3 regions of the Ornithinibacillus bavariensis genome follow, and region 3 is predicted to be linked to each of the others. Evidence: predicted binding sites of a transcription regulator. Region 3 holds the regulator's gene; each other region holds the start of a gene.
What was found. The regulator LexA, encoded in region 3, represses DNA repair genes until DNA is damaged. The targets are predictions, from matches to a motif close to CGAACATATGTTCG.
Positions count from the first base shown of each region.

Region 1 (10,669 bases), on a different contig from region 3:
CTGTAGAAGAGATTTTATCGAATTTCATTCCGAAAGATGTACCATATGTTCAAATAGAGGATCAAGAAGGGAATAAAACGCCTTATTATTCAGACTTGAAAAAGAAAAAATCATACCCAATTAGTGTGTTAATTAATGAGGGCAGTGCATCTGCATCGGAAATTTTAGCAGTAGCGATGAAAGAGGTTGGTTATGATATAGTTGGTATGAATAGCTTTGGTAAAGGTACCGTTCAGCAAACAGTACCACTAGGAGATGGAAGTACTCTTAAGCTTACCTTCTTTAAATGGTTATCACCCGAAGGAAATTGGATTCATAAAAAAGGTGTCGAGCCAACTGTTAAAGTAAAGGAACCAGAATATTATTATACAAACCCGGTACAAATAGAAGAGCCACTTGCATATGATGAGTCAGATGTTAAAATCAAAAATATACAACTGATGTTAAATGGTCTTGGATATAAGACAGATAGAAAAGATGGCTATTTCAGTAAATCTACGGAAGAAGCTGTTAAGGAATTTCAAAAGAAAAATAATCTGAAGGTTACAGGTACTGTGGACAAAGAAACCGGCGGATTAATAGAAGCAAAAGTAATTGAAAAAATCCGCAACGGAGAAGACGACCTCCAACTAGAAAAAGCACAACAAGAGTTGTATAAATAATACTTATTGACAAGAGATTGACCCAGGGGGGTCAGTCTCTTTTTAAAACTAAGTTACTTGATAACTAAGTTCGAGAGTAATATCAATAGACTATGGTAGTATTGCTTCCCGAAAACCTGCGCCGCAAACAAAAACGGTAACCAAAGGCTGTTTTACAGCCCGAAAACCTGCACCGCGATCAAAAACGGTAACCAAAAGCTGTTTTACCGCCCGAAAACATGCACAGCAATCAAAAACGGTAACCAAAAGCTCGTATTAGCTCCCGAAAACGTGTATTACTGGCAAAAACGGTAATCAAAATCTGTTTTAGCTCCCGAAAACCTGTGTTACTGGCAAAAACGGTAAGCAAAATCTGTTTTAGCTCCCGAAAACCTGTGTTACTGGCAAAAACGGTGACCAAAATCTGGTATTGGCTCCCGAAAACCTGTGCCACTGGCAAAAACGGTAACCAAAATCTGTTTTGCCACCCGAAAACCTGCACCGCGATCAAAAACGGTAACCAAAAGCTGTTTTACCGCCCTAAAACATGCACAGCAAACAAAAACGGTAACCAAAAGCTCGTATTGCTCCCAAAAACCTGTGCCGCGAACAAAAACGGTAACCAAAGGCTGTTTTACCGCCCGAAAACATATGCCGCAAACAAAAACGGTAACCAAAAGCTCGTATTGCTCCCGAAAACCTGCACCGCAAACAAAAACGGTAACGAAAAGCTGTTTTACCTCCCCAAAATAAGCGCCACGAACAATATCAATAGCCTAAAATCAGTTTTAAACCAATATATCACTTACAAACTTAAATTGTAATCATAAATGAAAATCCAATAGAAAAAAAACTCGGCTGGCAACTCATTTTTTAACGATTCTCTATACAAACAAGTATCTCGTACGAAATCTTTTCCAAAAAAGCAGGAAAAAATTCGACAAATGGAGAATATATAGGGTTATAATTAGGTTTAGGTATGTACATCGGAAGGTGATTAGCTATGTTACAGGAGTGGTTAATAGAAATAGGAAAAGGGATTGGTAAATTATTTGTAAATCCACTATTCTATTGGGCAATTATTTTTATAATTTTGTCGGGGATAAAGCGTATTAAAGAAGAGCGAAAGTACTTTGGTACGAAGGTATTTGATATACTTTTTGAATGGAAGGATACATGGAGTTTCTCAATTTTAATAGGGATTGTATACTCCATTCTTATTGTCGGTTTTGGTATGGTTTTTACATATGAAACGATTCTCATATTGAGTGTAGTAATGATATTACTTAGCCTATCTTTTCGATTTTCATTCCTTTCCCCAAGTTATACGATAGGGATAACCTATGTTGTTTTACTTATTATATCTAGTTATCCAGAGTATTTTCGTTTCTTACAGATGGATGGAGAGGTTAATTTTATCGGACTGGCTATTTTAGGAGGGTTATTCTTATTTGTAGAGGCCCATTTTATCAATAGGGTTAAACGAAATGGTACGTTTCCAACACTTGTAAAGGGAAAGCGTGGAGGCTGGGTTGGTAAGCATTTTATCAAGAAAACAGCTATAATACCCGTATTTTTATTAGTTCCAACCGGACTCATTGAACCATTTGCCTCCTACTGGCCATATCTTTCATTCGGAGATGAGCATTATGCTCTAATTCTTTTTCCATTCTTACTTGGAATAGAGCATGGTATAAGAGGTGGGCTCCCACATAAGGTTGCACAAAAGTTATCCATGTCTATGCTGGGCTTGGCAATGGTTGTCTTCGGAATTGCAGTAGGCAGTATCTTTATCCCAGCGTTATCCAGCGTTTCAATTATGGTAGCTATTGTAGGAAGAGAATGGATTAATTATCGAGAACGTGTGAAGGATCTTCAGAAAAGTCCCTTTTTCAACCATACGAATGATGGTTTAAGGGTCCTTGGAATTATTCCAGGCTCACCAGCAGACCGATTAAACATATTGATAGGTGAAACAATATCGAAAGTGAATGGTATAAAAATTCAAAGTGAAGAAGAGCTCTACGAAGCTTTACAGCAAACTGGTTCATTTTTCAAAATGGAGCTATTTGATTTGGATGGAGAAATTCGCTTTGTTCAAAGTGCTATGTATGAAGGCGATCATCATGAATTAGGGCTGATTTTTGCTGGAGAACCTTATCGAAAACTTAATAAGTAGGTAGAATTCTTAAAATCCGTTCCACATTCATTGTGGTACGGATTTTTTAGTAAAGTGAAATATAGCTTTCCTTCCTATAAAACTTATTAAGCTTAAGGATAGATAAGATTTTAAATTGTGTACTCCTCTAGTCATAATTTATTGTTTTTCACACAAACTAAATATGTAAATTTTTACAGGAAGGATAATCGTATGAATGAAAAGCTATTTATTAGGGGTTTGGCGTGTATTAGATCCTGTTTATTATTCATTAACAAGACTAAGATATGTTATGGATGAAGAACAGAGACGCACCTTGTTTCGCGTGCGGTTAACAAAATACAAAGGGAGAAGTACAATTCTACAGGATGGCACAGTTATTTATAAAGATGACCTATTGATTAAGATTCATCTACATAACGTCAAAATAATGAATGAACTTTATGCGGTTACTAGTGATACGAAAAGAGCTGTGTATATTTATCACATGGTGAAAAAAGCACTTCCCATGCTCGCGGAGTACGTAAATAATCATCAACGAGCAAATGAAATTAAAGGCATCATTGGAATTACAACTTTACACAAGGGTTCAGCAAGGCTCGGTTTTGATAATGTAAACATTTCAAACGCATTGTATCGCAATTATAAAAGACTAACATTTTCACCGATAAATTATCTTGCTAGCTCATCCCTTCATCAAGAGCCAGTCTATTTATTTATGTCAAAGGATGAGCTAATCAGTAGATATGGATTATGAAAAAGAGGGACTAAATTGCAATTTCATGAAAGGTGATTTCTGGACGGCTACCAACTCGAATATTAATTCCTGTTTGGCCCAATCCTTCACTAATGTAAAATGGGGAATCATTATGCATCTGCATGCCTTTAATCATGTTAAGGCGAGGCAGCTTACCCATTTTAGCAAGATGATAGGCCTTTGGATACCGAATTTGACCTCCGTGGAAATGACCTGCTAACAAATAATCAAACGGATAGTTATCCATTTCTAATACTAAATTTGGGTCATGGGTTAAAACAAGATTTATACCTTCTTGGATACTTTGATAAGACTTTTTTAGGTCACTACGATTAGTACTGTAATCATCCACTCCAATAATATTAATGAGCTGTTTATTGATTTCAATCGTTAAACTCGAATTTTGCATCACATGACAGCCATATCGAGTTAAGCATTGAATAAGCTTCTGTAAATTGTATTGATTTAGTACATAGTCATGGTTACCGAGAACAGCATAAATACCGTGTTTTGGCTTTATTTGTTGTAGGACCTTTAAATAAGCATCGAGCTTAGGGATGGAACGTTTTCGATCGAGAAAATCACCTGTTAATGCAATGATGTCAGGTTTTTCATACTGAAGTTTTTCTGCCAGTTCATTAGCAGTTATAGAGATATTCTCTAAATGCAAATCGGATAAATGTAGGATAGATAGATAAGAATGGTTGGATGAATGCTTGGTAGATAATTGGATTTTATTGAGCTTTATGTCCTTTGTATTCTGATTAGCTTTATATAAGAAAATACTCAAAAGTATAAATAGCAATATTAGCAAAGAAATAATATATATCATTGGTAATCCTCCTTCGAGAAGGATTATAACATGTTAAAGTTCTTTGTGGCATTGGTAATTGAAGGGATTGAAAATATGGAAATTAGGCAAAAAGAAAATGCTCTATTCCTACCATTTCTAAAGCTTCCTACTGGTCACCATCATGTGGCAGATGCTGTCATGAAGGAATTACAAAATACCTTTCAAACGCTGAATTGTGAAAAGGTAGATATACTCTCTTATAGTTACGGACCAATAGAGAGACTTGTTTCTACAGCTTATATAAGCTGGATTAAGATAATGCCAAAAGCTTATGATAAATTGTATCAGTATCTTGCAGTTAACAACCAAACGAACCGTTCAAGACAATTAGTCTATGAAGTATTGTTTACTTCATTTTTTAAGAGGTTAATGGAAAAAAATCAGCCTAGAATTCTTTTTTGCACCCATTCCCTCCCCTCCAATCTAGCAAGTGTCTTAAAGCAAAAAAATCAACTGCAAGCGACTACTGTAAATGTATATACCGATTTCTTTGTTAACCGTGTTTGGGGAATATCAGGGATTGATTATCACTTAGTACCCTCTATAAGGATGAAGAATTTTTTACTAGAACTAGGTGTTGATGAATCAACTATTTACGTTACTGGTATTCCTATCCATCCTATTTTTAAGAAAACAAGCCAATGTCTTTCAAGGAATAAACGGTTAACTGTTCTGATAACAGGAGGAAGTCTTGGAATGGGTGCAATTGAGAAGCTAATTCCTACGAAACCAACGATTCACTATATCGTTCTATGTGGGAAAAATGAGAAACTGTATCAAAGATTACAGCAAAAAAATGATCCTTTGATTACCCCAATAAATTATATCGAAAATAAAGAAAAAATGAATGGAATTTATGATCAAGTAGATGCCGTTGTTACAAAGCCAGGTGGGGTGACAGTTAGTGAGTGTTTGATGAAGCGTAAACCTATTTTCACTTGCTCCGCGCTACCAGGCCAGGAAAAGGTGAATGAGCTTGAATTAAAAGAATTAGGAGTAATCTATCCAATTAATATAGGATTAGGAAATGTCGAATCACATATTAAAGATTTCTTTCAAAATAAGGAAGCAAAAACGTTGTATGAGGAAGCTGTAAATGTTTTTCATCGTCATCTAGATAAAAAATCTTTACCAGAAATATTGCAGGAAATTTGCCTGTAGTCAAGATTTCAACTGCTAACCGTATTGGCAGTTGTTTTTGTGTTTAAAAGATTGGATAAAATAATAGTAAGAATATAATGCAAAATAATCGAATGTTAGTTCGTATTTATGTTAAAATAGATTTATTCTGTGATAAACTAATAAAAGATTTAGGAACGGAGGCGAAGGTATGGAGAATAACAAGTTTGAATTAGTTTCAAAATATGAACCACGTGGGGATCAACCGCGAGCAATTGATGAGTTGGTAGAACGGATATTAGCTGGACAACGTCATCAAACATTATTAGGGGCGACTGGAACAGGTAAGACATTTACTGTCTCCAATGTGGTAAAAGAAATAAATAGACCTACATTAGTTATTGCCCATAATAAGACACTAGCTGGACAATTATATAGTGAATTTAAAGAGTTTTTTCCAAACAATGCGGTAGAGTATTTTGTCAGCTACTATGATTATTATCAACCAGAAGCATACGTTCCTTCTACAGATACGTTTATTGAAAAAGATGCAAGTATAAATGATGAGATTGATAAGCTTCGTCACTCTGCAACGTCTTCGCTCTTTGAACGAAATGATGTATTGATTGTGGCAAGCGTATCCTGTATATATGGATTAGGTTCTCCTGAGGAATATAGAAGCCAGGTATTATCGCTTCGAATGGGAATGGAGAAGGACCGAAATCAGCTTCTGCGAGAATTAGTTGATATTCAATATGCACGGAATGATATTGACTTTCAACGTGGAACATTTCGTGTACGTGGAGACTCTGTTGAAATTATCCCAGCTTCTCATGAAGAGCATTGTATTCGCGTTGAATTTTTTGGAGATGAGATAGATCGAATACGAGAAGTTGATGCATTAACAGGGGAAATTATCGGTGACCGTGACCATGTGGCAATTTTTCCGGCATCTCACTTCGTTACTCGTGAAGCGAAGTTGAAGCTAGCTATCGCTAATATTGAAAAAGAACTAGAAGAGCGATTAAAGGAACTACGTAGTCAAAATAAATTATTAGAAGCACAGCGCTTAGAACAACGTACAAATTACGATTTGGAAATGATGCGTGAGATGGGATTTTGTTCAGGAATTGAAAATTACTCTAGACATCTAACCCTAAGAGAAGCTGGTGCAACACCTTATACACTATTGGATTACTTTCCAAAAGACTTTCTCGTCGTAATAGATGAGTCCCATGTTACGTTACCACAGATACGTGGAATGTATAATGGTGACCAAGCTAGAAAACAGGTTTTAGTGGATCATGGGTTCCGCTTACCATCTGCTTTAGATAATAGACCTTTAAAGTTTGAGGAGTTTGAATCAAAGGTTCATCAAATCATATTTGTTTCGGCAACTCCTGGACCATACGAATTGGAACATACACCAGTCATGACAGAGCAAATTATACGTCCTACTGGATTATTAGATCCAAAGGTCGAGGTGCGACCAATCGAAGGACAGATTGATGATTTGATTGGAGAAATAAATAAGCGGACAGAGCGAAATGAACGTGTACTGATTACGACATTAACGAAAAAGATGTCAGAGGATTTAACTGACTATTTAAAGGACATTGGGATTAAAGTTGCATATTTACATTCTGAAATTAAAACGCTAGAAAGAATTGAAGTTATTCGTGATTTGCGGATAGGGAAATATGATGTATTAGTTGGAATTAACCTACTACGTGAAGGCTTAGACATTCCTGAAGTATCTCTAGTAGCTATATTGGATGCTGACAAGGAAGGTTTCCTTCGTTCAGAACGTTCGTTAATCCAGACAATGGGACGTGCAGCACGTAATGAGAACGGTCAGGTAATTATGTATGCAGATAAGATAACCGATTCCATGCAACGTGCCATCGAAGAGACAGAGCGTCGTCGTGAAAAACAAATGGCATACAATGAGGAACATCATATCACTCCTAAAACAATTAAGAAGGATGTCCGTGATGTTATTCGAGCAACATCAGTGGCAGAGGAACAACCAGAATTGGAAAGCAAGACAAAGAGCTATTCAAAATTAACCAAAAAAGAACGGGAAAACGTAATCGAAAACATGGAAAAAGAAATGCGAGAAGCTGCCAAAGCGCTTGACTTCGAGAGAGCTGCTGAGCTTCGTGATATCGTGTTTGAACTTAAGGCGGAAGGATGACCAATGTATGGCTGAGAAAATGATTACTGTAAAAGGTGCAAGAGCACATAATTTAAAGAATATTAATGTATCCATTCCAAAGAATAAACTAGTAGTTATAACTGGTTTGTCTGGATCGGGAAAATCATCATTAGCTTTCGATACAATCTATGCCGAGGGACAAAGGCGTTATGTCGAGTCCTTATCTGCATATGCCCGCCAGTTCTTGGGGCAAATGGATAAACCAGATGTCGATACGATAGAAGGGCTATCACCGGCCATTGCCATTGATCAGAAAACAACTAGCAGAAATCCCCGCTCCACAGTTGGTACCGTTACGGAAATTTATGATTATCTTAGATTGCTATATTCAAGAATTGGTCACCCAACCTGCCCAAAGCATGGTATTGAAATCTCTTCCCAGACAGTTCAACAGATGGTAGACCGAATTATGGAATACCCTGAAAGGACAAAAATGCAAATCCTAGCACCAGTAATATCTGGACGTAAGGGGGAGCATGTGAAAGTAATAGAGAAGCTTAAGAAGGAAGGCTATGTCCGAATTCGCGTGGATAAAGAAATGCGAGAGGTTACAGAAGAAATTAAGCTTGATAAAAATAAAAAACACTCCATTGAAGTAGTTATTGACCGTGTGGTAGTAAAACCTGACATCGAGGCAAGATTAAGTGATTCGATTGAAACCGCATTGAATCTTGGTGAAGGAAAAATAATCGTTGACGTAATGGGGGAAGAGGAACTGGTCTTTAGTGAAAATCACGCTTGTCCTATTTGTGGATTCTCCATTGGTGATCTGGAGCCAAGATTATTCTCCTTCAATAGTCCATTTGGCGCTTGTCCTAGTTGCGATGGTTTAGGTACAAATTTAGTTGTCGATTTAGATCTAGTTATTCCAGATTGGACGAAGACCTTAAATGAGCATGCGATTGCTGCTTGGGAACCAATAAGTTCACAGTATTATCCACAGCTATTAAAAAGTGTATGCGATCATTATAAAATTGACATGGATATCCCAGTGAAGGATATTCCGAAAGAGCAAATGGATAAGATTTTATATGGAAGTGGTAAGGAAAAAATTCATTTTTATTATGAAAGTGAATTTGGCAATGTCCGAAATAGCATGATAGAGTTTGAGGGTGTACTAAATAATATTGCACGCCGTTACAAGGAATCTTCATCAGATTATGTTCGGGAAAGTCTAGAAAAATATATGATGCAGAAAGACTGTCCAACCTGTAAAGGAAATCGCTTGAAGGAAGAAGCACTAGCAGTATTAATAAATGGACTTCATATTAGTAATGTAACAGAGTTTTCAATTACCGAAGCCATGAACTTTTTCCATAGCTTAGACCTAACCGAGAAGGAAAAACAGATAGCAAGGCTTTTATTGAAGGAGATTAATAATCGCTTGGAATTCCTAAACAATGTTGGTCTAGATTACTTAACATTATCAAGGGCAGCTGGTTCCTTATCAGGTGGAGAGGCACAGCGCATTCGATTAGCAACCCAGATCGGTTCATCTTTAACAGGGGTACTTTATGTTCTTGATGAACCTTCTATCGGTTTACACCAACGGGATAATGATCGCTTAATCCATACATTAAAGGAAATGCGAGATTTGGATAATTCGTTAATCGTCGTTGAGCATGATGAAGATACCATGATGGCTGCCGATTGGTTAATTGATATTGGACCAGGTGCTGGTGAGCACGGTGGGCAAATAATTGCCAGTGGAACACCAGAGGAAGTAATGAAGAATAAGGCTTCCCTTACAGGACAATATCTATCTGGACAAAAGTTTATTCCATTACCAGCCAAAAGGAGAAAACCGGATAAACGATATATTGAGGTAATTGGCGCATCGGAAAACAATTTGAAAAATGTTTCCGCAAAAATTCCAATTGGTCTATTTACTGTTGTGACAGGAGTTTCTGGTTCTGGAAAAAGCTCACTTGTTAATGAAATTGTCTATAAGACATTGTCACGTGAGCTCAACCGTAGTAAGCATTTGCCAGGACAACATAAGGAAATAAAAGGTCTAGAATATTTGGAGAAGGTTATTAATATCGATCAATCACCAATTGGACGTACCCCACGTTCAAATCCAGCTACCTATACCGGTGTATTTGATGACATTCGCGACGTCTTTGCATCAACAAATGAAGCAAAGGTAAGAGGCTATAAGAAGGGTCGTTTTAGCTTCAATGTCAAAGGTGGCCGCTGTGAAGCTTGTAAAGGTGATGGAATCATAAAAATTGAAATGCACTTCCTGCCAGATGTTTATGTACCTTGCGAGATTTGTCATGGACAACGATACAACCGTGAAACATTAGAAGTAAAATATAAAGGGAAGAGTATATCCGATGTATTGGAAATGACAATAGAGGAAGCGGTAGAATTTTTTGCGAACCTTCCAAAAATCAAACGAAAGCTACAAACGATTGTAGATGTTGGTTTGGGATATATTAGGCTTGGACAACCAGCAACCACCCTATCTGGTGGGGAAGCACAACGTGTCAAGCTTGCTAGTGAGCTACATCGTCGTTCCAATGGGAAGACTCTTTATATTTTAGATGAACCAACTACAGGACTTCATGTGGATGATGTAAGTCGTCTCCTTAAGGTTTTACATCGTTTAGTGGAAAATGGTGACTCTGTCTTGATTATTGAGCATAATCTAGATGTAATTAAGACAGCGGACTATATTATTGATTTAGGTCCAGAAGGTGGAGCAAGAGGTGGACAGATTATTGCTACTGGAACTCCGGAGAAAATAGTTAAAGAGGAGCTTTCTTATACTGGTCACTATTTAAAACCTATTTTAGAGCGGGATGCTAAACGTCAAACAGAAGAACTTAAGAAAAAGGAAAAAATTAAGTCGAGCTAAAGGATAGGTGGCAAGTAAATTGCTGCCTATTTTTATTTGGTCTTGAAGTTCAAACTTTTG
Region 1 covers NZ_JBNPWZ010000001.1:590,989-601,657, forward strand. Annotated here, with positions in the region: gene HNR27_RS02710 (S41 family peptidase) at 1-662, shown strand, start outside; gene HNR27_RS02715 (hypothetical protein) at 1,040-1,318, opposite strand; gene HNR27_RS02720 (PDZ domain-containing protein) at 1,645-2,820, shown strand; gene HNR27_RS02725 (YkoP family protein) at 3,017-3,556, shown strand; gene HNR27_RS02730 (metallophosphoesterase) at 3,567-4,388, opposite strand; gene HNR27_RS02735 (MGDG synthase family glycosyltransferase) at 4,419-5,570, shown strand; gene uvrB (excinuclease ABC subunit UvrB) at 5,740-7,725, shown strand; gene uvrA (excinuclease ABC subunit UvrA) at 7,733-10,609, shown strand.
Region 1: the regulator LexA is predicted to act here: its motif matches at 5,660-5,673, upstream of uvrB (excinuclease ABC subunit UvrB).

Region 2 (10,669 bases), on a different contig from region 3:
CGTTGCTTTATCTACAACCTGAAGAGGTGCTTTACCTTGCGTTCCAATCCATTGCTTTATCTTCTTCGCATATACCCTCGCCTCAAGCTGAGCATACTCTAGATCCTGATAATTTTCCTCTGCATCCTCATCTTCCTGCATAATTTCTTCAGGCATCTCTCTGTCAATTATAATAAGCTCTGGATTTGGTTCTGCCAATGGCAAATTGTCATACATTTTATTAGCGTAAATTAACTCTGCATCCTGGTCATAGTTTATTTCTCCAAGATTCTCATCGAGTATCTGTCTAAAAATATAATTAGCACCTATCAATACAAGTTCACGGCTTCTAAAATTACTAGCCAAATCAATTCGAGTCCTTGAGCTACCTTCCATAGCAAAACGTTTATACTTCTCGATAAAAAGAGATGGCTCTGCATGTCTAAAGCGGTAGATGCTCTGTTTTACATCGCCTACCATAAACATGTTTCCAGATCCTACCTGATCACTTATCAAAGTTAAAATAGTTTCTTGTACTAAGTTTGTATCCTGATACTCATCTATTAATAGTTCACTAAATTGTTTCTGCAAATTTTTTGCTACATTCGATGGCTTTGGCGCATCTATCGTAGATGGCTCTCCTTCGATTAATAGTTGCAAACATAAATGCTCTAAATCTGAAAAGTCTACAACAGCTTTCTCACGCTTCGCCAAAGTAAATCGTTCCATGAAATCCTTCACAATTTCTGTAAGTGATTTAACCACTGGAGCTAATTCCCTCATGTCCTCTATATGTGATACAAGATTACGATTAAACCAGTTACTTTTCACCTTGTTCCAGCGAGCCTTGTAGCTGTCACGCAGCTTTTTCACTTTACTTTTTTTATCTTCATTGCAATCTTGTTTTTTCGTAGAGAGTCGAGAAAAATCATTAGTTGTCATAAATACTTGAAGCTCTTCCCATTTATCTAATAAAGAAGTTGCTTGCTTAAGCATTTCCATATCAGCTAATATCGTTTCCGTATATTGATATGGGCCGTCATTTTCCTTCGTTAATTTAAGCGCATGAGTCATTTCTTGTTCTATACCGCTAAACGTATCCTTTAGTTCCCGTTTAATAATTTGTAACCAGGGTAACTGATCCTCTGACCAATTTTCAGGAATCTGATAAACTGCAGCTAATTCATCGAGCCATGCATTTGGCCATGGGCTTTGAATTGCAAAATTATAAAGGGATAGAACTAGCTTTTCTACATCCACATCGTTTCGATCTCCAGAAAAACGATCAACCACTTGAAAAAATTTCTCCTGGCCATCCCCTTCTTTACCATACCAGTCCTCAAATAAATCATCGAGAACATCTTGCTGCATAAGATCTGCTTCCATATCATTTGCAATGCGAAAACTTGGATCAATGTCGAGTAAGTATGCATATTGTTTCACGATATCTAAGCAAAAGGAATGTAGTGTTGATATCGATGCACGCTGTAAAAGGGATAATTGCTTTTTTAAATGAACTGATGTTGGATCTTGTTCTAATGCTTTTTCTAGGGCAAGTCCAACACGATTTCGCATTTCCTGTGCAGCAGCATTTGTAAACGTTACAACGAGAAGGGAATCAATATCAACTGGTTTTTCTTTTTTTAATAGCTTTTGAATAATTCGTTCTACAAGTACTGCCGTTTTACCTGAACCTGCCGCTGCTGCAACTAATACATCACTGCCTTCCGTATAAATAGCTGCTTCTTGTTCTTTTGTCCATTTAACCATTGATATCCCCCTCCTTTTCTCTTAGTTTCTCTAATACCTCATCCTCTTTCATTTCGGACAATCTTCTAAAATGATTGGTTTCAAGGGAGGTGTCAAACTGACATACAGATAGAAACGGGCAGAATGTACAAGCTACCTTTTGCTTTCTTTGATACGGATTTAAGTGAACAGCTCCACTCGTAATATCAATCCCAGCATGTAACATGAGATCATGAATATGATTCCGTAAGTCTTGAAATGTCTCATTACTTGCGATTTTAGAGTCAGATCGGAATGCTCCGTCCTTTTTCAAACCAGCTGGGATAATTTGACTAAATCCAGTATTCAGAGATGTATCCATCATCTGAATAACTTCTTCGTTATTAATCAATAAGCCTTTCATTTTGTAACTCTTAAATATTTCTTCCTCTAATTTTTCATCAGACAATCGGGAATCACCTGTGATCATCGGATTGTGTACATGAAAATAAAGTACACCAGCTGGTGTCGCTTTTTTTCCTAACCAGCTCTCCGATTGGGATAAGACAACATCTAGATAAGTAAGCATCTGTAAAGCAATTCCATAGTATACATCTACCATGTCTAGTCCTCTTGCACTAGATTTATAATCGATGATTCGCAAATATAAATCCTCTTGATTGATTGCTTTATCTACCCTGTCAATCCGACCGCGAAGCCTAATTTCATATCCGTTTGGTAATGTCAATGTTACAGGCTTTAATCGATCTTGCTTAGAACCAAAGCCAAGCTCTAAACCAACAGGTGAAAAATGACTTAATCTTGCCTGTTCACTGAGGACATAGGCTGCTCGTGCAATTACCTGCTGTAACTTGTATTGAATATATTGATACCTATTGGTACTATGCAAAATTTGATGCTGTAATATTGGAGCAAGAGTCGTAACGGCACGTTCTGCATAAGCATCGGTATCCTTTTTAGATAAAATGGCAAAATCTCGTCCCTCTTCTTGTATCCATTCGGTAATCATTTTCAATGCCTCATGAAAAAGGTTCCCAATATCTGGTGCATCTAATTTATATGTTCTTCGTTCATTTAACCCTAAACTATATTTTGCAAAATGCTGATACGAACAGCTGTAATAAGTTTCTAATCGAGAAACACTTGCCGTTAGTTCTCTCGGATATAGTTGTTCAACTGTTGCTGTATCCATGTTTGTTGGTGTATTTTCATAATATAAACTCTGTAATATGGTGTACGTTGTATCATACTTACTATGATTCTCCATGTACCAATTTAAGACATGCCACCATACAGGCTTTACAGGGTATCCTTTTCTACTTCTAGCTAGCTGAGTTGTGAGCGCAGATCTTGTTTTAATAGGCGTAGTAATAAAACGGTCTGCTTCAAATAACTCATCCGGATCCTGCAATAGAAGATGCTCTTTACAGGATGGAAACATATCCTCCATCCGTTTGATTAGCTGAGATGGCATTTTCGCTTTTCCTTCCTCATCACTTAGCGGATAACTAACCCACAAATAATCAGAAGCAGATGTAAAGGCTAAATACATGTAGAACCAGTCATCTAAAAGCTGTCTTTTACTTGTATCCGCAAGCTTCATTCCGCTCGATGCTAATAATTCACGCTCCACCTCGTTAATCATTCCATCTGATGGGGGCTTTAATGGCCATACCCCTTCATTAACACCTACTAAGAATGAGCATTTGATTCCACTAATTCGCGAACGGTCAATGGTTCCAACAATTACATGGTCGATGCTTGGAGGTACGTGGGAAAACTTTAACGTTTCTAGCCCTGCATCTAGCGTAACACGGAAGGTCGATAAGGACATCCCTTCACTTCCTGACAACTCCACCATTTCATCCAATAGATCAATGATGGCATTCCAGACCTGCTCCTGTTCACGTCCCTTTTCTAGTTGACCACTCTCATCAAAGTAGGTTCTCATTTCCTCAAGTTTTGCTGATACCCCTATGTTCTCTAATAAGGTAAACAGGACTAAACAAATTTCCTGTATAGTTTCTGCGGCTCTAATAGCTTCGTCAAAGCTACCTAGAGCTTGTATCACCTGCTTACGATAGCGATTGATTCGTATTTGCATTTCCTTTTCAATATCTGTCTGTGTTGCTTGTTCAAAGCCACGGAATCGCTGGAAAATCCAATCATCCTTACTTAGCCACTGCTTTCTTGTCCGAATTCCATATTCTAAGCAATAGTTTTCTAGCTCATCAATTGCATCACTGGTTAAAGGATATTCTTTATCAGTAGCTGGAATAAATCCCGTCTTCAGCATACGAAAAACTGCATCATACCGCCAGTTGGCCTCCACTACTTCTAATACAGAACGTATAAACTCTATCAAGGAATGGTTTAACATCGTCCGTTTTTCATCAATGAATACAGGGATATGGTAATCCTCAAAAATAGTTGAAATAATATCCTGATATGTTTCTGTTTGACGGATCAATACTGCTATATCCCGATAGCGGTAATTTTCTTCACGAACTAATCGCAATATCTCCTGTGCAACCCCTTCAATTTCCGCACGTGGATGTACTGCTTCTGCAAGGAGTATAGGAGCATCACCATGAAAAGCTCTCGCCGGACGTACATCAAAATAACGCTCCAAATGAATGAAATACGGTCTATTCTGAAATCCACTATCCTCAGGGTATAGAACTACGTGATCCTCTATTTTAATGTCATTCAATTCAGCAATTTGCTTTAAGGTTTGATAGGTTTCCTTTGTCTGATGAAATAAATCTAAATCAGAAATAATTGGACTATCCACATGGTCTACTGTTAATGATACTGTCACATGCTTACATTTTTTTAGTAGTGTTTCTACTACTACTAATTCTTTTGGTGTAAACCGGTGGAATCCGTCAAAATAGATTTCCGCACCTTCTAGAGATTTTGCCTCTTCTATCTTCTCCGCTAAAAGACTCAATTGATCCTCACTATCAACATATTGACCGGATAATGCTTGTCCTAATTTTTCATAGATAAAATGGAGGTCATCTAGTTTTTGTACTAGAGAAACCTCCCCTGGCTCCTTATGAGCATATTGATTTATCCAATGTCTTTGTGCAAGTAAAGCCTCTGGAGATATGTCATATCGCTTGAATTCCGTGATGATTTTCTCAAGCTGATTCAAAAAGCCCTGTTTCTCAACTGCTTTTTGGAAAACCTGCCAATCCCCTTCTTTTTCCTCAATAATTTTTCGGAGCATCATCTGTATTCCTACAGAGCTAATAAATTTCCTTGTAGCACCTCCCGTTTCCTGTAAAATTATCCAAGCTAAACGAGAAAAACTTGTTACTTGTGTTCGAATACTCCCTTGAAATCCTCGGTCTCGGAACAAGGCATACTCCTGTTCAAAGGTCATTTGATCTGGAACAATATAAAAAATCGGCGGACCCTGGGGGTTACCTATTGATTTTTCTTTTATTTCTTTGTATGCATAGTTACTTTTTTCAGTTCCTGACCTACCTATAATAAATCGGAGCCCCATCTAAACGCCCTCCTCACTAATGAAAAAAACTCCTGACTAATTACATGTTCAAGACAGAAGTTTTTGATTTTAAATTTATTCTTTCTCAGCGTCAGTAGTTTCTTCTTTTTGCATTGATTTAGAATGTAACTTTTTTTCTATGAATTTACCTACTAACCAGAAAAGCGCAATACATATTCCTACTACAATTGTTTTCGTTGGATTTTGAGCAAATGATACAATACTAGATCCTATATAAGAAATTGAAAATATCATAACAGATTTACCAAGCAATACCGCTAAAATAAACTGATACATATTTATTTTCGATAAGCCTGCTACAACATTAATAACAGAGGATGGCGAAAACGGAAAGCACAAGAGCAAAAACAATGGTCCAAATCCGTGTCTTTCTAGCCAGCCTGTTACTCTATTTACTTGTTTATTCTTGCGGATCTTCACAAAGATTTTTTTGTCCCCTAAATTTCTAACAATCAAGAATACAATTATAGCACCTGCACTAGAACCTGCCCATGAAAACAAAAAACCTTCCAGTAAACCATAAGCTGCAGCATTTGCCATTACAAATACAACTAACGGTAAAAAGGGAAGAAAAGCTTCTATAAATGGTAACAATATTCCGGGTAATGGCCCTAAGCTTTCATAATTCTTTAGTAATTCCATTATGTACTGATCGAGTTCATCATTTCTAGCAGCATTCTGCCAATCTGTTATAATACTAAACAAATTCATCCAGTAAATCTCCTCATCAAGGCCTTTATATGTACTAACTTTATTTTAATAGAATTTCCCTGTTATGAAAAGCTTTAACCAAGTTTCATTCACTTATAAACGTTTTTAACACAAAAAAATAAGCCTCTACCCTTCCTTAATCAATTAATTAATATACATTCCTGTTTATTATAGTACATTAGCATACGTTAACGTTTCTCCACATTTTTTTGCTTTTCAGTGTATTTTTTGCTTATTTTGGCGTATAATAGAACAAACGTTCCTAAAATGGAGGGTAACATATGCGCTATCTGACAGATGAAGAATTAAACATAGCTACTCGCTTTCTTTTTCTCTCGATGGCAATTGTCGTGATACAGCAAGATATAGGAAGCATCCAAAAGGGTCCCTTTAAAATAAAGGAACCATATATCCAGCTTTTGGAAAAGATGAATTCCAATGCCTTGACAGAGCGCCGACAATTACGTTCTACAATGGAAAAGAAAAAGCTTAAGGTAATGCTTTTAAATAAAAATGATTCCTTTTCTTCCTACCTTTTTATATGCAAAGGAAAAGAGGAAAAGCGAAATTACTTTAACCCAGCTATTCGAAAAAAAGTGCAAGAAATAGTACAGGAAATTATGTGGAAGTCCTTGTCCCCGGAACAGTCTTTGGTTGCTGCAAATGCCTGATTCGATTGTCTAATAAGTAACGAAATTGTGCGGTTCGATGTATTTGATTCATTACTGATCCATAGGAAGCGTCTAAAATAATCCGCTTTCCATTCCTGAAGATAATTTCAGTAGTTTCATTGGTCGCACGGCTGACATGTTCAATATGGGAATGGGCAATCCATGAGCATTTTGCATTTGTTGGAGATGTTGTCGGGAAGAAATACATGCCACTGGAAGGATCAATCGATATTGGGGCCTTATGGGTAATTCCACAAATATCTCGCGTCCCGTCTTGTCTGCCCTTAAGACTGGAACCGAAGAACTTACAGGCATGATCGATGAGTTTGCTAGGAGGTTGTTCTACCATATATTCTGCTTCTTCCTCTAGAACAACAGTATGTACAATTCCTTTTGCACCTTTTTCTGCAACAACTGCAAGGGTGCATGGGGTAATTTCGTGTAACGGGGAGTAAAATTCATCTATTAGCATGATAATCATCCTTTCATTTCGATATGAAAGGGTGAGGCTTATATGTATTAATGTAGCAAATAAATCACTAAATTGATACATATAACAGCCATTTTTCAACAAAATTCACTTTTAAAGCTTTATTCCTTCTCATTTCCATGATTTTCGGAAATATTTCCATATACTGCTTCTTTTTCTAGCTTCAAATCCCTGTGATATGTCTCTTTTGCTAGGAGAAAATCGGGATTTAAAAACGTAAATGTATTTAATTCTGGGATATCTTCTTTTCTAACCATTTCGTCCCTCCTTAGAATAAAGTATGGAGTATTTTCCATTTTTTCATACAAGTATACTAAAAACACTTCAAAGTTAGATACTGACACTAACGTTTGAAGTGTTTTAACTTTAGGGATATATTTTTATTAATAAAGTAAGTTAACGAGGTCTTCTTTCGTAATTTTACCTAAATAATGTGCTACATCAATCTCTTTTAATGCTTCTTCAATAGCATTTTTATCATGACGTACACCGATTAATTTATTTTCTAGATCTTTTACTTCTCCAAGACCAAAGAAGTCTCCATAAATCTTACAGTTTTCAATTATACCTTTGTTCACATCTAGGCGGACATCCAATAAACCAGATGGAAACTTATGAGATGCTTGTACATTAAAGGCAGGTGATTTTCCATAATTCCATTCCCATTTTTGGTAACGTTCTTCTGAGATTTTGTGAATATTATTCCAATCTTCTTCTGTTAATTCATAGCGTGGAACATCCCTCACATCTTCTACCTGGAAAATATGCTTTAATATACGCTCTTTAAATTCTTCCATTGAAATGTTCTCTTCAAGAAACTCAGAAATATTAGCAACACGGCTTCGGATAGATTTAATTCCTTTGGATTCAATTTTCTCCTTTTTCACCTTTAAAGCTTTAACGACATTTTCAATTTCTGAGTCAAGCATCAATGTCCCGTGACTGAACATACGTCCTCTTGTTGAGAACATCGCATTACCAGAGATTTTACGCCCTTCTACAACGACATCATTTCGTCCTTGAAGCTCTGCGGGAACACCCAATTCATTTAACACCTCAATAACTGGCTTTAGGAACTTTGCAAAGTTATGAAAGCTTTCTCCATCATCTTTTGTAATGAAACTAAAGTTTAAGTTTTGTTCATCATGGTAAACTGCTCCACCACCCGAAAGACGACGAACTACTTTAATACCGTTCTTCTCTACGTATTCTGTGTTAATTTCTTCAATAGTATTTTGGTTTCTGCCAATAATGATAGAAGGCTTATTAATATAGAACAGTAGGTATGTATCCTTCTCACCAAAGTTTTGCAAAATGTATTCCTCTATTGCTAAATTTATCATTGGATCTGTAATACCTTGGTTATCTATAAATTTCATGATAATCCCCCTTCTAATAATCACTAATTTCTACATTAAGTTTATCGAAAAAGAATATTGTAAGCAAAGATTAACCCTTAACTCTCCCAGGTAACTCCCTCTGCTGCTAAACGAATTTTCCCACTAAAAATGGCTGATGCCTGCTGTACTAAATCTTGATGATTACCGTACTGTGGTAAATGACTCAAAATAAGCTCTTTCACCTTTGCTTCCTTGGCTATAGAGGCTACTTCCACACATGTCATATGCCCCGCTCCTGAACCATCTTGGTCAGCATAGAAATTGCTATCTGCGACTAACAGATCAGCATCTTTACAAAATGGAATCCATTCATTCTGGTAGCTAGTATCTGCTGTATAAACAATAGATTTCTCTCCATCGGTTATCCGCATTCCATAGCATGGAACAGGATGCTTTGTTTTCAAAAAAGTAATTGAAAATGGTCCGATGTCTATTGAGCCGGTTGGATCATATGCAATGCCCTTTGTATAGTCATGTGTTAATTTGGCAAAAGCATCTTTATCTTCGGTATGTCCATAAATAGGTAAGATATCTTTCTGATTACGGACAAGCGATTTTACAAGCCTACCATATTGCAAGACACCAACATCAGCAATATGGTCCTCATGATAATGTGAAAGAATAACAGCATCAATATCCATAATATCCTTATATTTTTGTAATCGTGATATAGCTCCACTTCCAACATCTATCAGAAGTGTGAAGTCATCCTTTTCCAATAGATAGGCTGATGTTGCACTTTCTGGAGCTGGAAAGGCTCCCCAATAACCAATAATTGTTAACTTCATTTTCTAATCACCTCAATAATTAAAATTGTTGTAACACAGAATTGACCTGAAACATACTGTTATAATACAATGAAAATACCAAGTAAAAGGAGGAACACATATGATTACGAATATCCTTGAGTTTTTCCGAAATCTTCCACCTAAAAAATGTCAGCAATGTGGAAGAAAAATAAATGAGCAAGCTGATTGTTACATTAACATTTGCGAAGAATGTGATCATCCAGCTAGATAACTCAGACTAAGGATGACAACCATTTGTATTCCTACACAATTGTACGCCTTTCACAGATTGGAAACAACCTTTGCGTAATGCTAGGTTGTTAATTTTTTTGTTAAGAGTCCCCCCTACTCTTTGTCTTCTAACTTTTCTCCCTTAAATCAACCAAAAGTTACTCTATTAAAAAATATCTGAAAAAATAATACCCATCTTCCTAAAATTGTATTATAATATTTAGATTACCGAAATATTATTTGGGGAAAGGGGATTTATATATGACAACTGCAACATCTAAAAGACTATTACGTGCCGAGGTACCAGAGGAACAAAAGTGGGATTTAACAGATTTATTTTCGAGCACGGAAGCTTGGGAACAAGAGCTACAAGCAGTGCAAGATGAAATTACCGAGGTTACACAATATAAAGGGAAACTTGGTTCTAATGCGAAAACTTTATTAAACTGTCTAACCACTCTAGAAAACTATCAAGAACGTTTAGTTCGTGTTGGTACATATGCAAGTTTAAAGTCTAGTGCTGATGGAAGTGATCCAGAAAACCAGCGAGATGCTGCAAAAGTATCTTCTGCCATGGCTAGTATTGGTGCCAAGCTCTCTTTTATTAAATCCGAACTATTAACTTTATCCAAAGAAAAAATTGAAGAATTTTTAAATGACGAAAAAGAATTACAAACATATCAAAAAATGCTTGAGGATATTTTGGAAGAAAAGCCTCATACATTAGCTCCAGAAATAGAGGAAACGCTAGCCGCCTTAAGTGAAGTCCACGGCTCTCCATATATGCTATACAGCCGTAGTAAAGCATCTGATATGGTGTTTGACTCCATCTATGATGAAGCGGGCAATGAACTTCCAATGTCTGCCGCATTATATGAAGATCGTTATGAGCTTGAAGCAAACACAAAGCTAAGACGTGACGCATATGAATCATTTACAAAGACATTAAACCAATATAAAAATACATTTGCTGCAAACTACGCAACTGAGGTTACCAGACAAGTAACTATGGCTCGTTTACGAAACTATAATTCTGTTACAGATATGTTATTAGCACCACAACAAGTTACAAAGGAAATGTATCAAAATCAATTAAAGGTCATTCAAGCAGA
Region 2 covers NZ_JBNPWZ010000002.1:339,998-350,666, reverse strand. Annotated here, with positions in the region: gene addA (helicase-exonuclease AddAB subunit AddA) at 1-1,749, opposite strand, end outside; gene addB (helicase-exonuclease AddAB subunit AddB) at 1,742-5,245, opposite strand; gene HNR27_RS05605 (TVP38/TMEM64 family protein) at 5,321-5,977, opposite strand; gene HNR27_RS05600 (YhjD family protein) at 6,259-6,648, shown strand; gene HNR27_RS05595 (competence protein ComK) at 6,596-7,120, opposite strand; gene HNR27_RS05590 (hypothetical protein) at 7,240-7,395, opposite strand; gene lplA (lipoate--protein ligase) at 7,522-8,517, opposite strand; gene HNR27_RS05580 (MBL fold metallo-hydrolase) at 8,595-9,326, opposite strand; gene yhfH (protein YhfH) at 9,427-9,558, shown strand; gene pepF (oligoendopeptidase F) at 9,819-10,669, shown strand, end outside.
Region 2: the regulator LexA is predicted to act here: its motif matches at 6,227-6,240, upstream of HNR27_RS05600 (YhjD family protein).

Region 3 (10,669 bases):
TTCTATTTATCGATGAGGCATATTCTCTTGCAAGAGGTGGAGAAAGAGATTTTGGTAAAGAAGCCATCGATACCCTAGTAAAACATATGGAGGATAGTGGAGGAGACTTTGTCTTAATTTTAGCTGGTTATCCGTATGAGATGGATCGATTTTTAACTCTTAATCCTGGACTTAAATCCAGATTCCCATTTATTTTAGATTTTCCAGATTATGAGGTTGATCAATTGATGGAAATCGCAAGGCAAATGGCTTCTGATCGAGAGTATAAACTATCCAAGGATGCGGAATGGAAGCTGAGGAACTTTTTATATAAGCAACGTAATAATCCTGGAAGAAATTTTTCCAATGCTAGGTTTATCCGAAATGTTATGGAACATGCCATTCGAATGCAAGCGGTACGTCTACTATACAAGGACAGTATATCTCCAGACGAACTAATACTATTGACTGGTAATGATTTAAAGTTAGAAGATATGGACGCAATATGGTAATGTCAATATACGAATAATTATTGTAGAATCATCTTAGGAAAGGTTGTAATACATGTCGAAGGAAAAAATTCTAATCATTGCCGTTAAGAAGCCAAACCAGCAGGATGATTTATTTGAGTCCTCCCTTCAAGAATTGATATCTCTAGCCGATACGGCAGGTGGAGAGGTTCTGGAAGTGGTTACGCAAAATAGGGAACGAATACATTCTGCTTTTTATATTGGTGAAGGTAAAATGGCAGAAATTAAGGAAATAATTGACCAGCTAGATATTGAATTAATTATAGCGAATGACGAATTATCTGCTAGCCAATCAAGAAATTTAAGCCAATTTCTTAATACTAGGGTAATCGATCGAAGTCAATTGATCTTAGATATCTTTGCTGGTAGAGCTAGAACAAAGGAAGGGAAGCTCCAGGTAGAATTGGCTCAGCTGGAATATTTACTTCCGAGATTACGAGGTCAAGGAGTAGCGCTATCTCGACTCGGTGGAGGGATTGGAACAAGAGGTCCAGGGGAAACAAAGCTTGAAACAGATAGGCGTCATATTAGCAGAAGAATCGACGATATTAAACGGGGATTAAAGCAAGTTGTAAAGCAGCGTAATCAATATCGTAAACGGAGAAAAACAAATGACGTTTTCCAAATCGCCATTGTTGGTTATACAAACGCAGGAAAATCGACCTTGTTTAATCGTTTAACAAATAGTGAATCATTAGAAGAAAATAAACTATTTGCTACACTAGATCCATTAACAAGAAAAATTCATTTTCCGTCTGGCTTTGAATCATTACTTACTGACACGGTTGGATTTATTCAACATTTACCTACAACACTTATTGCTGCGTTTCGTTCTACGCTTGAAGAGGTAAAGGAAGCTGATTTCATATTACATGTCGTGGATAGTTCCCATCCTGACCATGAGCAGCATCAGAAAACCGTTATAAGACTATTGGAAGAGTTAGATAGTAGTACCATTCCAATGCTAACTGTATACAATAAAAAGGATTTACTCGAAAAGGATTTTATCCCAATGAATCATCCTTATATTATGATAAGTGCTTATAATAACGAAGATTTATTACGGTTACGTGAAAAAGTGGAAGAAGTATTAAAAGAGGAATGGGAATCCTACCAGATTCGAGTGAAAGCAGATAATGGCCAATTGCTAAATCGTTTAGGGCATGAGACAATAATTACCGAGAAAAAATTTGATAATGAGACAGAAACATATGTAGTAAGTGGATATATCCGGATGGATCATCCACTACAAGGCACTGTAAAGGAGAAAGCATAAGAGATGTTGGAAGAGGTAGTATTAAAAGCAGAACAAGACATTGCAGATATTCATGCCAATATAAATCGCACGGTAGAGAAAAATCAGAAAAGGGTACTAGAAGCATTCAAAAACAATCGAGTTAGTGATAGCCACTTTAATTCGACAAGTGGCTATGGCTATGATGATATAGGACGAGATACATTAGAATCTGTATATGCTGAGGTATTTGGCGGGGAATCCGCTATCGTTCGGCCGCAGTTAGTATCTGGAACGCATGCCATCACAACGGTTTTATATGGCTTGCTTAGACCAGGTGACGAATTAATGTACATTACTGGCAAACCATATGACACATTAGAGGAAGTTATCGGGACAAGAGGAGAGAATACAGGCTCTCTAAGAGAATACCAGATTTCCTATAAAGAGGTTTCCCTAACTAGTGAGGGAAGAATAGATTATCCAAAGGTGAAAGAACAGATTAATCAACATACTAAGGTCGTAGCTATTCAGCGTTCTAAAGGATACGCAGATCGCCCTTCCTTTACAATAGAGGATATAAAGGAAATGGTAACATTTGTTAAAAGTATACGAAACGATATTATAATATTTGTCGATAACTGCTATGGGGAATTTGTGGAGGATAGAGAGCCATTACATGTTGGAGCAGATATTATTGCAGGTTCATTAATTAAAAACCCAGGCGGTGGCATTGTACGAGCTGGTGGATATATTGTTGGAAAAGAAAATCTGGTTACATTATGTGCTTATCGTTTAACCGCACCTGGTTTAGGGAAAGAGGTTGGTGCTACATTTAATGTTTTGCAGGAAATGTACCAAGGGTTTTTCCTTGCCCCACATGTTGTAGGAGAGGCATTAAAGGGAGCTGTTTTTACCTCACGTTTTCTTGAACTGTTAGGTTTTATGACAAAACCTAACTATCAAGCGGAAAGAACGGATCTTATACAGTCTGTAACATTCCAAACCGCAGAGCAAATGGTTGCTTTCTGTCAGGCAATACAAAAGAACTCTCCAGTTAATTCATATGTGACGCCATATCCAAGTGAAATGCCTGGCTATGAGGATGAAGTCATAATGGCAGCTGGAACATTTATTCAAGGCTCAAGTATTGAATTGTCTGCCGATGGGCCGATTAGAGAGCCATACACAGCATTTGTGCAAGGTGGATTAACCTATGCACATGTAAAAATTGCGATTACAGAGGCTGCTCAGGTAATGCTAGAGAAAATGAAAGCATAATGAATAGTCAGTAGGAATAGTTCCTGCTGACTATTCTATTACATAAGTTTTACAGAATTTATTCTTATGTTAAGTTATCTAACATGTTATTGACAGAATACCTTACACGTAATATAATTTTGAATGTTAAAGGGAGGTCTTAGTCATGAATGATAAGGATCGTCGTTCCATGCCTCTATTTGCGATTGGAATTGTTATGAAGCTAACGGAATTAACCGCTAGACAAATTCGTTATTATGAAGAGCATGGGCTAGTTACTCCAGAAAGAACTTCTGGAAATCAACGATTGTTTTCATTTAATGATGTTGATCGTCTTCTTGAGATTAAAAACTACTTGGATAAGGGTTTGAACCTTGCAGGAATTAAGCTTTTACTTACAGGCGAAGAAGAGAGAGAAGAAAAGCAAGAAGTGAGTAATAAGCAACCCAAACTATCTGAACGTGAGCTAAGAGAAATCTTGAGAAGAGAAATTAATGATGCTGGAAGATTCGGAAGAGCAAGCCTCCGCCAAGGAGAATTAGCACGTTTTTTTACGCAACGCTAAGGAATGGTGCGTAGGTACAGCTCTAAAAATGTAGGAGGAGATTTTATGAGCTACACACGAAAAGAAATTGAGCAAAAAATTAAAGACGAGAATGTTAGATTTATTCGCCTCCAATTTACTGATATGTTAGGGACGATTAAAAATGTAGAAATACCTCTGAGTCAACTACAGAAGGCACTTGATAACAAAATGATGTTTGATGGTTCATCCATTGAAGGATTTGTTCGAATTGAAGAATCAGATATGTATTTATATCCTGACTTGGATACCTTTGTTATCTTCCCGTGGACATCTGAAAAAGGGAAGGTTGCACGTTTTATTTGTGATATTTACAATCCAGATGGAACACCTTTTGAAGGTTGTCCAAGATATAACCTTAAACGCAACCTTAAGAAAATGGCTGAGCTAGGTTATGATGCGTTTAATATTGGAACAGAACCGGAATTCTTTTTGTTTAAATTGGATGAGAATGGTGATCCTTCGCTAGAACTGAATGACCATGGTGGTTATTTTGATCTTGCACCAACAGACTTAGGAGAAAATTGCCGTCGTGACATCGTATTAGAATTAGAAGAGATGGGCTTTGAAATTGAAGCATCACACCATGAGGTGGCTCCCGGCCAACATGAAATCGATTTTAAATATTCCGATGCAGTTAAGCACGCGGATGATATCCAAACCTTTAAGCTAGTTGTTAAGACAATCGCTAGAAAGCATAATCTTCATGCTACATTTATGCCAAAGCCTCTATTTGGCGTGAATGGTTCAGGCATGCATGTAAATATGTCCCTATTTAAAGATGGTGAGAATACGTTTTTTGATCCGAAAGGAAAACTACAGCTTAGTGATACAGCTTATCAATTTATAGCAGGAATCATGAAGCATGCAACTAGCTTTACCGCTGTTACTAATCCGACCGTTAATTCCTATAAACGACTAGTACCTGGTTACGAGGCACCTAGTTATGTGGCTTGGTCAGCGATGAATAGAAGTCCATTATTACGTATTCCGAATTCCCGTGGCCTAAGTACTCGTGTTGAGGTTCGTAGTGTCGATCCATCTGCAAACCCATATCTTGCACTATCTGTGTTGCTTGCTGCAGGACTTGATGGAATTGAGAACAAACTAACTCCTCCGCCAGCAGTAGACCGAAATATATATGTAATGACGAAAGAAGAACGCTTGGAAAATCATATTGAAGATTTACCATCTACACTAATGAATGCATTAACAGAGCTTAAAAAGAATGCTGTTATCGTAGATGCTATGGGTGAACACCTGTTTGAGCATTTTATTGAAGCGAAGGAAATTGAGTGGAATATGTTTAGAACAACCGTTCATCCTTGGGAAAGAGAACAATACTTAACAATGTATTAAGCTTGATATATCAATGTTTTTGTCTGGGGTGGTAGGTGATTTTGGGTCGACTGTATGCTAATTACCCCTATTTCACCCCCAAAGTTAGAAAAAATATTATTTTAAAATACTGTCCTTATAGTCTTTAAATAGGGCAGTATTTTTTTGTTCTGTTTTTAGTAGTACGCTGGAATAAACGTCTGAACAGATGTTCCCATAGTTGGGATAAAGTTCGTTTATGTCAAAACTAGTAATTTTATTTATAGTCGAAATAAGATATTATAATAATGAGTAATATTGTAATAATTTTGTTATTTTTTCTAGGCTTAAGGGAGTTATTAATTAAAAGGAGTGGTAAGTGTGAGCGAGGAAAAAACTTTGCTAGAGTTTGAGACTGATTATTTTGGAATCAAAGGGAATAAAGAAGGAGTACTTAAAATTCCGAAAGAGCATTACACTTTAACTAACGAGCGAATACTGATTAGGAAACAGGGCGTGATGACTAAAACCTTAAATGATATCGAATTATTCAAAGTAAAAGATATATCTGTCAATCAGACATTGACAGATAAAGTGAGAAACGTAGGTGACATTATAGTTATTAGTGCTAATGAATCCAACCGTCGGATTACCTTGAAAAAGGTCAAAAATCCGCATGAAGTTAAAGAAGAAATAAGAAGTGCAGCTAAAGCAGCTACTGAAAAAGCTGGAATATCGTACAAATATGATTTATAGGGGCATCCGTTCAGGGAGTGCCTTTTTCCGTTTTATATGTTTTATTTTCTATTTTCTAACTGTAGAAGACTAGGTCCTATAATTCAAATGTTGTTCCGCTTTAGGCGAATTCATTACCTCTTTGCATTTAAAAGAAAAATTATAAGTAGAGTTAAATTAATAACCAGCAAAGTTCAAAAAATCCGATAAGCTAATTAGCTTATCGGATTTTCAATTCAATGTTCTAATGAATATGACGGTATAATCCAACAACCTTGCCTAGAATGGATACATTATTATAAATTAATGGTTCCATTGTTGCATTTTCAGGTTGTAAGCGCACATGATCTTTTTCTTTAAAGAAGCGTTTGACAGTAGCTTCATTGTCCTCTGTCATCGCTACGACAATATCGCCATTCTGCGCTGTATTTTGTTGTTTGACAATAACCATGTCCCCATCTAATATACCTGCTTCAATCATACTTTCTCCATCAATAACTAAAACAAATAGGTTTTCATCAGGTCCAGCAGTTGAACTTGGGATTGGAACATATTCTTCTATGTTTTCCACAGCGGTAATCGGTATTCCCGCTGTTACTTTTCCAATAACCGGTGCATAACGAGCTTCATCTTTTGGAATAGTACTTTCCTCTTCTAAATCTAGTATTTCAATCGCCCGTGGCTTTGTAGGGTCTCTACGAATATATCCTTTACTCTCTAAACGCGATAGATGGCCGTGAACAGTGGAACTGGAGGCAAGTCCCACAGCTTCTGCTATCTCTCGAACAGATGGCGGGTATCCCTTTAATCTAACTTGATCTTTTATGTAATCTAATATCGCCTGTTGCCTTTTTGACATTTTTGTCATCTATTAAACACCTCGCTCATATTATTTATTAATGCTAGTTTATCATCTATCAAATTAAAACGCAAACATTCGTTCGAGAAAAGTGTTGACAAGAGCGTATGTTCTGCTATAATAAATTTAGCGAACAAAGGTTCTTATACGATAGGAAAGGGTGATGAAGAGATGTTTGGAAAAGTTAACAAGACAGATTTGTTTTATATTGCTGCTTTTGCTGTGACATTAGGATTCTTATACCTTTCACTAATTAGTGCATAATGGGAGTTTTTAAATTTGAGAGCTATTATATACTGCCGAGTAAGTACAGAAAAGAAATCACAGGAAACCTCACTAAAACGACAAAAAGAAGAGCTTTATGATTTAGCGGAACGTTATCACTTCGAAGTAGTCAAATGTATAGAGGAACAAGCAAGTGGATTCGAAATCGAACGGGAAGGCATTTTTGAATTGCTGCAGGATTTTGAAGCTGGTCGTGCGGATTGTCTATTGATTCAAGATGAAACAAGACTTGGAAGAGGAAACACGAAGATTGCATTATTTCATCAATTATTAAAGCATAATATTTCTATTTATACAGCCATACATGAAGGGAAACTTGAAATCGCAGAAGCAGACTCCATGATTTTGCAAATTGTTGGAATTGTTGAAGAGTATCAACGGAAAATACATAATGCTAAAATTAAACGGGGAATGAAAAGGGCTGTTGCCAATGGATATAATCCTACTAAAAATCTTTCCAATCACCAATTTGCACCAGGAAGAGAAAGGAAGGAAGTGCCGATTGAAGAAATAGTTCGACTCCGTGAGAAGGAATTGACCTTTAGCGAGATTGCCGCAACATTAAGAGGGTTAGGGTATGAGGTTTCAAAGGCAACCGTACATAGAAGATATCAGGAGTATCAATTAATTGATTCCGACAAAACGAACAGGTAATATTTAAGCAAGGACAGATCAATGTTCTTGCTTTTTCTATGTGAATTCTGACCCGTGTTGGGTTTCTGTTTTAGCAGGAAAGATGAAGGAGGAAATTTATTTTGTTATCAAAGGAAAAACTTTTAAGGATAAATGAACTTGCAAAAAAGGCAAAGAGTGAAGAAGGTTTAACAGAGAAAGAAAAGGTGGAGCAAGAGAAGCTTCGTGGAGAATATTTGAAGAATGTGCGTAGCTCCTTTAAAAACCAATTAAAAACCTTAACAGTTATTGATCCCACTGGAAATGATGTAACACCTCAAAAGTTACGTGATATGCAAGAAAGAAATAGAAATCACTAAGCGTGGAGAATATATGAACGATTATAGTATTACTTGTTTACCAACCATTTTCAGTATAAGATAAACATGGTTTAAAAATAAATCGATTGCAAGAGAAAGGAGCTACATCATGGTAAATAATGTTGAACAATTATCGATTAACACAATCCGTACATTGGCTATTGATGCCATAGAAAAAGCTAATTCGGGGCATCCAGGTCTACCAATGGGAGCTGCACCAATGACGTATACACTTTGGACGGACTTTATGAATCACAATCCCAAAAATTCAAAATGGTTTAATAGGGATCGATTTGTATTATCAGCAGGTCATGGTTCTATGCTATTATATGGAATGCTTCATCTTTCGGGGTATGATGTTACGATAGAGGATATTAAGGAGTTTCGTCAATGGGGCTCAAGAACGCCAGGTCATCCCGAGGTACACCATACAGATGGTGTAGAGGCTACCACTGGTCCACTTGGGCAGGGTATTGCGATGTCTGTTGGTATGGCATTAGCTGAGGCTCATTTAGCAGCAAAATATAATAGGGACAATCTGAACATTGTAGATCACTATACATATGCTTTAATTAGTGATGGGGATTTAATGGAAGGAATTTCCCATGAAGCTGCATCTCTTGCAGGTCATTTAAAATTAGGTAAGCTAATTGCATTATATGATTCGAATGATATTTCTTTAGACGGAGAATTAAACCGGGCATTTTCTGACAATACTGAGGAGCGCTTTAAGGCTTACGGCTGGCAGGTTATTCGAGTGGAAGATGGTAATGATATTACTCAAATCCGCTCAGCTATTAAAGCAGCAAAAGAAAATACAGAACAGCCTACATTAATTGAAATTAAAACGGTTATTGGGTATGGTTCACCAAATAAATCCGCATCAGCTGCTTCCCATGGTTCACCACTTGGAAAGGATGAAGTAGTTTTAACGAAAGAATTCTATCAATGGGGACATGATGATTTTCATGTACCTGAGGAAGTATATGCAGACTTCAAAGAAAAAATTGTGGTAAAGGGTGAACAGCTAGAGGAGGAATGGAACCGATTATTTGCTGCTTATAAGGAAAAGTATCCGCAAGAAGCAAGAGAATTTGAGCTAGCAATGAAAGGTGAGCTTCCTGAAGGTTGGTTAAACAATTTACCTGTATATGAACCTGGGAAATCTATAGCAACACGTTCTTCATCTGGAGAAGTGCTAAATGCTATTGCTACAGCTGTACCGTATTTCTTAGGAGGTAGTGCTGACTTAGCAGGTTCTAATAAAACTACCATCAAAGATGAGGATGATCTTTCAAGAAATAATTATGCTGGAAGAAATATATGGTTTGGTGTGCGTGAGCATGCCATGGGTGCTGCACTTAATGGAATGGCGTTACATGGTGGCTTGAAGGTATTCGGAGGAACGTTCTTTGTATTTAGTGATTATTTACGTCCGGCTATCCGTTTGTCAGCTATTATGAAAATGCCTGTAACGTATGTGTTTACTCACGACTCCATTGCAGTAGGTGAAGACGGACCAACACATGAGCCGATTGAACAGCTTGCTTCGCTTCGTGCATTACCAAACCTATCTGTTATTAGACCTGCAGATGGTAATGAAACACAGGCAGCGTGGAGATTAGCGGTTGAATCAACGGATCGGCCAACTATTTTGGTTTTAACAAGACAGGATTTACCTACACTTGTGGGTACGAAGGAAAAAGCATATGAAGGTGTTAAGCGTGGAGCTTATATATTAAGTGATGCTGAGAAGGATACACCAGACGCAATATTAATCGCTTCTGGCTCTGAGGTTCAACTTGCTGTTGAGGCACAAAAAGAACTTCGTAAAGATAATATTGATGTTCGTGTTGTAAGTATGGCATCTTGGGATCTATTTGATGCACAGGATGAAAGCTATAAAGAAACAGTTCTTCCAAAATCTGTAAAAGATAGAGTCGCTATAGAGATGGGTTCACCTCTCGGATGGGAACGCTATGTTGGACTAGACGGGAAGGTAATGGGAATTGATACGTTTGGAGCTTCAGCAAATGGTGAGAAGCTGATAGAAGAATATGGATTCACTGTTGATAATGTTGTTAAACAAGTAAAATCATTATCTAAATAAACAGAATGTAGTAAACATAAAAATGCCAATTAATTTTTCTCCGAATTAATTGGCATTTTTATGTTTACTCATAAGGAAAGAATATTTTTGCACTGTATTCAATGCATTGCAAGTTAAAGTTAATACCCGGTCCAGATTGAAAAAAGAAGTTTCAGTATTTAGTACGGTAAAAGAGGCAAGCTATTTCCTTTTCGACAAAACTAGTGCGAAATCCTTACAGGATATGACACTATTTTTAATAGACTACGTATATTATAGTAGAAAAGGGAAGGGGTTGTTGAAATGAAAGAGTATATGGTTTATTTGATCAAAGAAGAATTTGCCATACATTATTACTATAAAAGTGATATTTTATATCGTTTTTTACAGGAATATCATGATGAACAATCTCGAAATGACTTAAGGATGCAATTTAATTTTATTACTAAAGGCTTCCCAAAAGAATCGTTAACGTCACAGTTAATCAGACAACCTAAGAACACTTTATATAAGGAAAAAAGAAGTGAATTTGTTGAACTAGGTAATAGGCATTACTATATTGCTTTACATATTTATGAAAAACATATAAAATTTCGTTGTGAAACATTACAGGATGCTGAGGAATTATTATTCGCTACCTTACGACGGATCTATCCATATATTTTTATCGTGGATAATCATTATGAAAATTATGGTTGGATCTCGCCTGTAAGGACAAGTTCTGTGTATAATAATGATGAGGTATTGTATTCTTAGAACTGTTTTACTATACTGGATAAGAGACAACACGAAGGAGGAAAATGGAA
Region 3 covers NZ_JBNPWZ010000008.1:31,815-42,483, forward strand. Annotated here, with positions in the region: gene spoVK (stage V sporulation protein K) at 1-491, shown strand, start outside; gene hflX (GTPase HflX) at 544-1,785, shown strand; gene HNR27_RS13550 (methionine gamma-lyase family protein) at 1,789-3,024, shown strand; gene HNR27_RS13555 (MerR family transcriptional regulator) at 3,170-3,568, shown strand; gene glnA (type I glutamate--ammonia ligase) at 3,614-4,945, shown strand; gene HNR27_RS13565 (PH domain-containing protein) at 5,285-5,659, shown strand; gene lexA (transcriptional repressor LexA) at 5,883-6,506, opposite strand; gene HNR27_RS13575 (YneB family resolvase-like protein) at 6,777-7,436, shown strand; gene HNR27_RS13580 (DUF896 domain-containing protein) at 7,538-7,774, shown strand; gene tkt (transketolase) at 7,884-9,884, shown strand; gene sirA (sporulation inhibitor of replication protein SirA) at 10,167-10,619, shown strand.